4 regions of the Ewingella sp. S1.OA.A_B6 genome follow, and region 3 is predicted to be linked to each of the others. Evidence: predicted binding sites of a transcription regulator. Region 3 holds the regulator's gene; each other region holds the start of a gene.

Region 1 (2,207 bases), on a different contig from region 3:
CCGAGCGGATAAACCCGTTGGTTTTTTACCGCCGGAAGGTGGGCCAGAAAGCGGTTGTTCATCACTCGCTGACCGTCGCTGTCATCAGCGGAAAACAGCAACAGCGTGTTGCCATTTAACCCTTCGGCCATGTTTTCACCGCTCAGTTGCACAATGTCTTTACGTACGCCCTGGCTCTGGCTGCCATGCAGGCTGGCTGGAAGTTTGGCCAGAGTGAAGCCCAGTTCGTGCAGCAGTTGTCCCTGCGGTGAGGCGCTGGTCCACAGATTGGCAGACTTACCATCCGGGCGGTAAACCAACGCGGAGACCGGTTGAGGCGGTAAAGCCAGTCCGGTTTTCAGCTTTTTGACCCGCGCGTCAAACTGCTTCACGGTGGCGTTGGCCTGCGCTTCATGGCCGGTGGCTTCACCGAGTTGTCGTGCCAGCTCCTGCCAGCTTTTATCGTCATAGTTGACCACCAATACCGGTGCAATGGCCGCAAGCTGATCGTAGAGTTTGAGGGCGGAATCCCCGCCGGTGGCCGACATGATGATCAGGTCCGGCGCTTCTCCGGCGATGGCTTCGGCGTTGGGTTCACCGATGTACAACCGTTGCACTTTGCGCTCAGCCGCAATCTTACCCCACTGACTTAAATAGCCCTGCGCATCAGCAATACGGCTGTTGGGGGTGGTCGCGCCGCTGGCAATGACCGGCGCGTCAATCGCCAACAGGGTGCCGGTGACCGTGACGCTGGTGGAGACAATGCGTTGCGGTGGTTGGTTGAGGGTGACTATGCCGTGTTCGGTTTCAATCTGTCGCGGCCATCCGGCAGGGGCTGCGATGCACGTTTGCATCAATAATGTCAAAAATGCGGCAGACAGGGCGAAACGTTGAAACAGGGTACTCTTCATTAACGGCGATCCTCAGTTGTTACATGCTGATGTAGCTCATTTTACAGCATGTCTGTGCTTGGCAGCTCAATCCAAAACGCACAAAGCGTGGTTTACGTTTATTGACAGGCATAAATTCGGCGAGTAGTTTACCTGCAATAGATGCAAATGATAATGGTTATTATATTCATTATCATTCTGTTAACAGGAGCGAACTAATGGATGCAACAGTGAACGTGGTCAATCAGACGTATAAGCGATTAAGTGACGGTGTTGATAATGAGACAAACATTTCTCCCACTTCGGGTTTCTTCTTCACTTCACCTTTTCGCAGTTTGGCTACCCAGGGCTGTTTTGCTCGCCTGAACCTGCCTGCAGCAGGCGGTGAATCACTCACTAGTGCTTTTCAGCAGGCGGTGCAGCAGGCATTCAGCCAGGCACGAGCGGCCGGAATAGCTAATCCAATACTCTGCGGTGCGATTCCTTTCGATACGCGGCAGCCCTCTTCGCTGTTTGTCCCACAGCGGGTGCAGTGGTTTGACCGGCAGGCATTTCTGCAAAGCCAGACCCCAGTTGATACTGGGCTGCCTGAGGTGGTCAGCAAAACCGAGCATCCGGCGAAAAATGATTTTATGCAGATGGTGTCGTCTGCGGTCAAATCCACCCGTGAGGGAGCGCTAAGCAAAGTGGTGCTTTCACGGCTGCTGGAGATTGAAACCCGTCAGCCGGTTGATAAACCGGCGCTGATGGCACGGATGATCGAGCAGAACCCGGACGGTTTTCATTTCCACGTGCCGCTTGAAGAGGGCGCGCTGCTTGGTGCCAGCCCCGAATTGCTGCTGCGTAAACTGGACAACCATTTTCACTCCACTCCGCTGGCGGGTTCAGCGAAACGCAGCCTCGACCCGCAACAGGATCAGCAAATCAGTCATCAGTTACTGGCATCCACTAAAGATGCTTATGAGCATCACATCGTCACCGAAGGCATGCGCGAGGCGCTTACGGCGCGTTGCAGCCATCTGAATATTCCTCGCCAGCCGGAGCTGCTCAGTACACCAACGCTGTGGCATCTGTCATCTCCGATTGATGGCGACGTGGCCGATCCGGCTGAAAACGCACTGTCGCTGGCCTGCCTTTTACACCCGACGCCAGCGCTGTGCGGCTCACCGATGTCAACCGCCCGCGAGTTTATTGAACAGCTCGAACCTTTCGACCGTGGCCTGTTTGGCGGCATTGTTGGTTGGTGTGATGCCAGGGGAAACGGCGAGTGGGTGGTCACTATTCGCTGCGGAACGGTGAAAGACACCCAGGTGAAACTCTTTGCCGGAGCCGGCATTG
Region 2 (2,207 bases), 1.4 Mb from region 3:
CGTCACCGTTTACCTCGACCGCCCAGCCATTCTGACTAACGTCAAAGAAAAAGCCAAAGCCATTGTGGGCAACTTCGGCGTCAGCGATACCGTACTGTTCACCCGCCTGACCAGCGGAGAAGCGTTCACTGGAAAACTCCCATTTGAGCTGCCCTCCTCAATGGCTGCGATACGCAAACAGAAGTCGGACATGCCGCATGACAGTGAATCCCCTCTGTATGAAATTGGCTTTGGGCTTTCGCGGTAAAAACCGTTTTCTAACCGGTAACCCGCGCCAGCACAAAACCATCCCAGCCTTTGCTGCCGACGGTTTGCAACGCGGTGGCCGTTAAACGCGGCTCCCGCTCAATCATCTCAATAAAGCGACGCACGCCCTGAACACGGGCATCGTCGCTGCCAGGATCCAGCACGGCACCGTCGCGCACTACATTATCTCCGATGATTAACGTTCCCGGCTTAGACAACTTCAGTGCCCACTCTAAATACAGCGGGTTGCTGGGTTTATCGGCATCAATGAAGATCAGATCAAAGGGTGCTTCTGCCTCCAGTAAAGGCAAGGTGTTGGACGCAGCGCCAACGTGCAGCGTAATTTTGTCCTGTAAACCTGCCAGCCGGATATTAACCTGCGCGATTTGAGCATGATGCGGGTCGGCTTCCAATGTCACCACATGACCAGAGTCAGGTATCGACCGCGCCAACCAGATGGTGCTGTATGCGCCCAACGTGCCGATTTCCAGCACTCTATGTGCGCCGATCATTTGTGCAAAAAATGCCAGTAATTTCCCCTGATTCGGTGCGACGTCATGAGCAGGCAAACCACCTTCGAGGTTATTTTTGAGTACCTGATCTAAAATCGGGTCATCTTCAATTAAATGGCTGACCAAATAATTATCGACCTGAGTCCATTTCTCACTGTATTGCTCCGCGCTTAGCTGAATCATTCCGGCTCCCCATAGTGAATCTCTATTTTTGAAAAACGCACTATTAAAGCTAATACCCTTCCTGCCTGTTTGTTTAGATTTTTTCACGGAATATCTCATCCCTGATGCCGTGAGACAGTCACAAATGTGACATTGCCCAAGATGGCTTTATTCATTTTTGAACACTAATCCCATAATTTTCATGCGGATAAAAATTCATGCACTTCACAAGTTTTGAAGAAAGTTCACTTGAATTTGTAAAATAATAATGATAATAGTTATCATTATGTTTACCATTGCCATGGCGAATCCTAAAAGAACCTTTCGCCACTGGCGGGGATTTTCGCGCGAAAACAGTCGGTGTTTGCGCTTAGTTTTTAGACGTCAGACATGCAATTAATTAATTCATCACTCCATTTTCTACTCAGAATTCATAGGAACTTTGAACATGTTGTTGGCCTTCCCTCTTAAGCGTTCGGTACTGTTGTGTGCCGTCGCTCTGACGCTTCCTGCTGCCTCTTTCGCGGAAGAAACTGTGGTTGTAACCTCAGCACCGGTGCAAACCGCCGATACTCCAACCCAGGGGTACAATGCGAAAACCAGCCGGACCGCCACCAAGACAGATCAGCCGATAATGACCACTGGCCAGGCCATATCCGTCGTAACGCGTCAGCAGATGGACGACCAGAACGCCACCACCGTCAACGCCGCGCTGAACTACACGCCGGGCGTATTTACCAACTTTGCCGGTGGCGCAACGCGCTATGACACTATCTCCCTGCGCGGTTTCCACGGCGGTGACGTCAACAATACCTTCCTCGATGGCCTGCGTATTTTGAGCGATGGCGGCAGCTATAACTCCATTCAGGTTGATCCCTGGTTCCTCGAACGTATCGATGTGATCAAAGGCCCTTCATCTGCGCTGTATGGTCAAAGCATTCCTGGCGGTCTGGTGATGGAAACCACCAAACGCCCACAGTTCAGTGAAGAAGGTCACTTCCGCCTTTCCGGCGGGACGCAAGATACCCAAGGCGGCGCATTCGACTACACCAACGCCATCAACGATCAGTGGGCGTTCCGCCTGACGGGGATGACCCGCAGCAGCGATACCCAATACGATCATCAGCGTGAAGAGCGTTATGCCATTTCCCCACAGCTGATGTGGCAGCCGGATGAAAATACCTCGCTGTTACTGCGCGCCTACCTGCAAAAAGATCCTTCCGGTGGTTACCACGCCGCCGTGCCTGCCGACGGCAGCCTGTACGGAGATAAACTGAGCCGCGGTTT
Region 3 (2,207 bases):
CAGCGACGAAGCCAAAGTGTTCAGCTTTGCACCGGACAACCTGCCGCAGAACGCAGAAACGTCGGTTGACCGTGACGGCAACGTCTTCGAAGCGAAAAGTGATAAACCATGGCCGGGTGCTTTCGGGATTTCAGCCCAGTTGTGGAGCGAAGTGGTGCGGACCGATGAGCGCATGGAATACATGATTTATCCGCGCCTGTTGCCACTGGCTGAACGTGCGTGGCACCGCGCGGACTGGGAAATGGATTACAAAGCAGGGCGTGAGTTTGCCGGCGGAAAAACGCACCACGTCGATACCCAGGCGTTACATAAAGAGTGGATACTGTTCGCTAACCTGATGGGCCAGCGTGAATTACCGAAAATGGACGCGGCCGGAGTCGTTTACCGTCTACCCGTTCCGGGTGCTCGTATTGCGGATGGCAAACTGGAAGCTAACGTTTCACTGCCGGGACTGTCTATCGAATATTCACTGGATGGAGGTGAGCAGTGGTTGCGTTATGATGACGGGCAAAAACCGCAGGTCAGTGGCAAGGTTTGGGTTCGCTCCGCTTCAGCAGAGGGTAAGCGTTTCAGCCGTGCTGAGCAGGTTGACGGTAAATCTTAACCCTCTTTCTCATACTATCTGACCCCGGTTCACCGGGGTTTTTATCTCTGCAAAAGAGCGGGCGTGAAATAGCAGACATAAAAAAACCGCTTTTCAGCGGTTAATTATAGTTCTGCATGACAGTACGCATGATGTCAAAACCGGAAAACTATACTAAGGGTTTGTCGTTATGCAGGTTGTCATTCTCGCGGCAATCACCCAGTTCGCAGTGGCCGTAGAGATAAAGACTGTGGTTGGTCAGTTTGATGCCATGTTTCTTGGCAATCTCACGCTGACGACCTTCAATATATTCATCGCGGAATTCGAACACACGGCCGCAATCCAGGCAAATCAGGTGATCGTGGTGATGTTGCTGAGTCAGTTCGAAAACAGATTTACCGCCTTCGAAATTGTGACGGGTTACGATCCCCGCATCATCAAATTGGTTCAGTACGCGGTAAACCGTCGCCAGACCAATTTCTTCGCCCATATCAATCAGTTGCTTGTACAAATCTTCCGCACTGACGTGATGACCTTCCGGCGCTTGCAGCACTTCCAGGATCTTGAGTCGCGGAAGCGTGACTTTTAAGCCAGCTTTTTTCAGTGCGGTATTGTTGTCAGTCATGCGGATTCAGTCCTGTTACTATGCGAGTCGCGTTGAGGCATGAAGCCTGTGGTTCAAGATAAAACGATTTCCTGTTAACAAAGATCATATCTTTTATGGTTGCAGTGAAGATATCGCAACGGCTTGATCATGAGTAAAAACAGCAGATCTGAGTGTACCTTGATACCGTCGAAAGTTACAATTTTGTAGCGATTAAATTGTTAATTTCAATAATAGATAGCGCCTTTCAATTCATTATAAACGACTCAGGGCCAATCAGCTCGCCTCTAAATGTTGCGAGTATGTAACGCCTGACCCTGAATGAATTCAGGCAGACAGATTAACCAATAATCTCAGCCAGGCTCAATTCTTGTGAAACCTGCTTAACCCAGGCATCAACACGTTCATTGGTCAGTTCAGGTTGACGATCTTCGTCGATCGCCAGACCAATGAAGTGCTTGTCGTCAGCCAGGCCTTTAGAAGCTTCGAAATGGTAACCATCCGTTGGCCAGTGACCAACAATCACTGCGCCACGCGGCTCGATGATGTCACGCACGGTGCCCATCGCGTCACAGAAATATTCGGCATAATCTTCCTGGTCGCCGCAACCAAACAGCGCGACCAACTTACCTTCGAAATCTATCTCTTCCAGCGTTGGGAAAAAGTCGTCCCAGTCACACTGCGCTTCACCGTAATACCAGGTAGGAATACCGATCAGCAAAATATCGAATTTTTCCAGATCTTCTTTGCTGCTTTTCGCAATGTCGTGGACTTCGGCAATATCTTTACCCAGCTGTTTTTGGATCATTTTTGCGATGTTTTCGGTGTTACCAGTATCGGATCCAAAGAAGATTCCTACTACGGCCATAAGATTTCTAACCTCTTGTTCTCAATGAAAAGCCTTACTCTGCAGGCAATAATGCCGCAGATAATAGCAAACTCGCCGCACGGAGAACATGCCTGCGGCACACCTTGCGGATCGGAGCATAAGTTTATCGGGCATTAGTGCACAGCGTTATC
Region 4 (2,207 bases), on a different contig from region 3:
GGCGGATTGTTCTCCGTGCCGTCGATAACCCCGGTTTGCATCCCGCTGAACACTTCACTGACGCCCATCGCTACCGGGTTAGCTCCCATGGCTTTGAGTGTTGCCAGCGCAATTGGGCTTCCCTGAACGCGGATTTTCATGCCACGCAAATCTTCAGGTTTCACCACTGGCTGTTTGGTGATCAGGTTGCGTGTACCACCATCCATCCAGCCCAGAAACACCAGGCGGGATTTCGGGTCATTAGTGATCTTATCGCCAATCTCCTTGCCGATATTGCCGTCGAGCACCTTATGCATGTGGTCTTCATCGCGGAAAACGTAGGGCAGGGTGAAGACGCTAATCTCCGGCAAAATCGACGCCACCGGCGTCATCGACACACGGATAATGTCCAGCGCTCCGATCTGAGCCTGCTCGATTTCCTGTTTTTCATCACCCAGCACGCCGCCGGGGAAGGTTTTTATCTCCAGCCTGCCGTCGGTTTGCTGTTGCAGTTTTTCGCCCATGTGTTGTACGGCAACGACGTTAGGGTAGCCTTGGGGGTGAACATCGGCGGCTTTGATCGTCTGTGCCAGCAGACTTTGACTAAAGAGAAGGGTAGCGGAACTCAGGCAAAGACTGAAAATTGCGTTCTGCATTTTCATAGTTTTGTCTCCAGGGTACTCAGTTAGTAAGGAAAATAAAAACAGGGGAAATGGATGACATGTAAGAAGGCTGCCGGTGTCCGGTCTTTACCCACTTCGGAAAGATACCCGATCAGGGGTGCTGTTTATTTGAACGATGTCACAAACTGATAACAGTTATGGAATTATATTTCTTAATATTTAAAACGGCGTTTTGTTTGTAATTAATGTATCGATCGATTGATTTACGCGTCAATTTTTTCCAAAAATGTGAACTGGGTGAGGTTTGACGCATTTGCGGATAAACCCCAAAAAGCTTGTTACCGGTCAATGACATGGGCGCACGGGGCAGCGATAATGTAAATAATAATGAGAACCACTATCAATTCGAGCTTTTTGTTTGATATGATTTGGCGCTATCAACCCCCATACACATTGATTCTGGCTGGAGGCGACGCTTGAAAACGGCTCGCAATAAGATGAAAGAGATGGCGTCATTTCTGATGCCATTAGTTTTGGTAGCATGCCTTGCTGGCAATGCCTACGCGGCACCTTCTTCTGCGGCAACTGAAGCGGTAACGCAAGCAGCCCAACCGACAGACAGTACTAACGAAACTCCAGCGGCAGTGACGCCGATCAGCGCTTCTGCTGCGCCCGTCGATAATAGGGTCGCGCTTCCGGTTATCCCTAAAGATCTCTCCGTGCTTGGCATGTATCACCACGCTGACGTGATAGTGAAAATCGTGATGATTGGCCTGTTGCTGGCCTCGGTGGTCACCTGGACGTTGCTGTTTAGCAAAGGTGCTGAAGTGTGGAGCGGCAAGCGCCGTTTGCGCCGTGAGTTCGCTGCACTGGAAACGGTACGCACGCTGGACGAAGCCGCTGAGCAGGCAGAAAGTTTTGACGCTAACAGCATCAGCAGCCAGATGGTGCGCGATGCCCAAAATGAACTCGAACTATCCGCTGGGTCAACCGACAACGGCGGCATCAAGGATCGTACTGGTTTTCGTCTGGAGCGCCGCGTCAGTGCTGCCGGACGCCATATGGGCCGTGGCAATGGTATCCTCGCCACCATCGGCGCTATCTCTCCGTTCGTCGGTCTGTTCGGTACGGTGTGGGGCATCATGAACAGCTTCATTGGTATTGCCCAGACGCAAACCACCAATCTTGCCGTGGTCGCTCCTGGGATTGCCGAAGCTCTGCTGGCTACCGCCGTTGGCCTGATTGCCGCGATCCCAGCAGTGGTGATTTACAACATCTTCGCCCGCACTATCGGCTCTTATCGCCATCAGGTGGGGGATGTGGCCGCGCAGATTTTACTGTTGCAGGGACGTGATCTGGATCTGGCTGCCAGCGCAGGTGAAACATCGCGGCCAGTGGCCGATCGCCAGTTGCGCGTAGGGTAATAAATTATGGCCATACGTTTAAATGACGATCTCGACGAAAGCGGTGAAATGCATGACATCAACGTCACGCCTTTTATCGATGTGATGTTGGTGTTGTTGATCATCTTCATGGTGGCCGCGCCACTGGCGACCGTTGATGTACGTGTAGATTTACCCGCCTCGACGGCTAAGCCGCAGCCGC

The links. The regulator Fur, encoded in region 3, represses iron uptake genes when iron is present. The targets are predictions, from matches to a motif close to ATAATAATGAGAACNACTATCAA.
Region 1: a site for Fur is predicted at 1,038-1,060, ahead of ACMV8I_RS18210 (isochorismate synthase). Genes of this name have one in related genera too.
Region 2: a site for Fur is predicted at 1,183-1,205, ahead of ACMV8I_RS06995 (TonB-dependent siderophore receptor). Genes of this name have one in related genera too.
Region 4: a site for Fur is predicted at 984-1,006, ahead of exbB (tol-pal system-associated acyl-CoA thioesterase). Genes of this name have one in related genera too.

What each region holds. Positions count from the first base shown of each region.
Region 1 covers NZ_JBLJFK010000013.1:32,930-35,136, forward strand. Annotated here, with positions in the region: gene fepB (Fe2+-enterobactin ABC transporter substrate-binding protein) at 1-890, opposite strand, end outside; gene ACMV8I_RS18210 (isochorismate synthase) at 1,088-2,207, shown strand, end outside.
Region 2 covers NZ_JBLJFK010000001.1:1,463,874-1,466,080, forward strand. Annotated here, with positions in the region: gene ACMV8I_RS06985 (glycoside hydrolase family 3 protein) at 1-247, shown strand, start outside; gene ACMV8I_RS06990 (O-methyltransferase) at 258-941, opposite strand; gene ACMV8I_RS06995 (TonB-dependent siderophore receptor) at 1,369-2,207, shown strand, end outside.
Region 3 covers NZ_JBLJFK010000001.1:81,280-83,486, forward strand. Annotated here, with positions in the region: gene ACMV8I_RS00405 (beta-N-acetylhexosaminidase) at 1-604, shown strand, start outside; gene fur (ferric iron uptake transcriptional regulator) at 753-1,208, opposite strand; gene fldA (flavodoxin FldA) at 1,528-2,055, opposite strand.
Region 4 covers NZ_JBLJFK010000003.1:61,179-63,385, reverse strand. Annotated here, with positions in the region: gene ACMV8I_RS10080 (TRAP transporter substrate-binding protein) at 1-641, opposite strand, end outside; gene exbB (tol-pal system-associated acyl-CoA thioesterase) at 1,100-2,026, shown strand; gene exbD (TonB system transport protein ExbD) at 2,033-2,207, shown strand, end outside.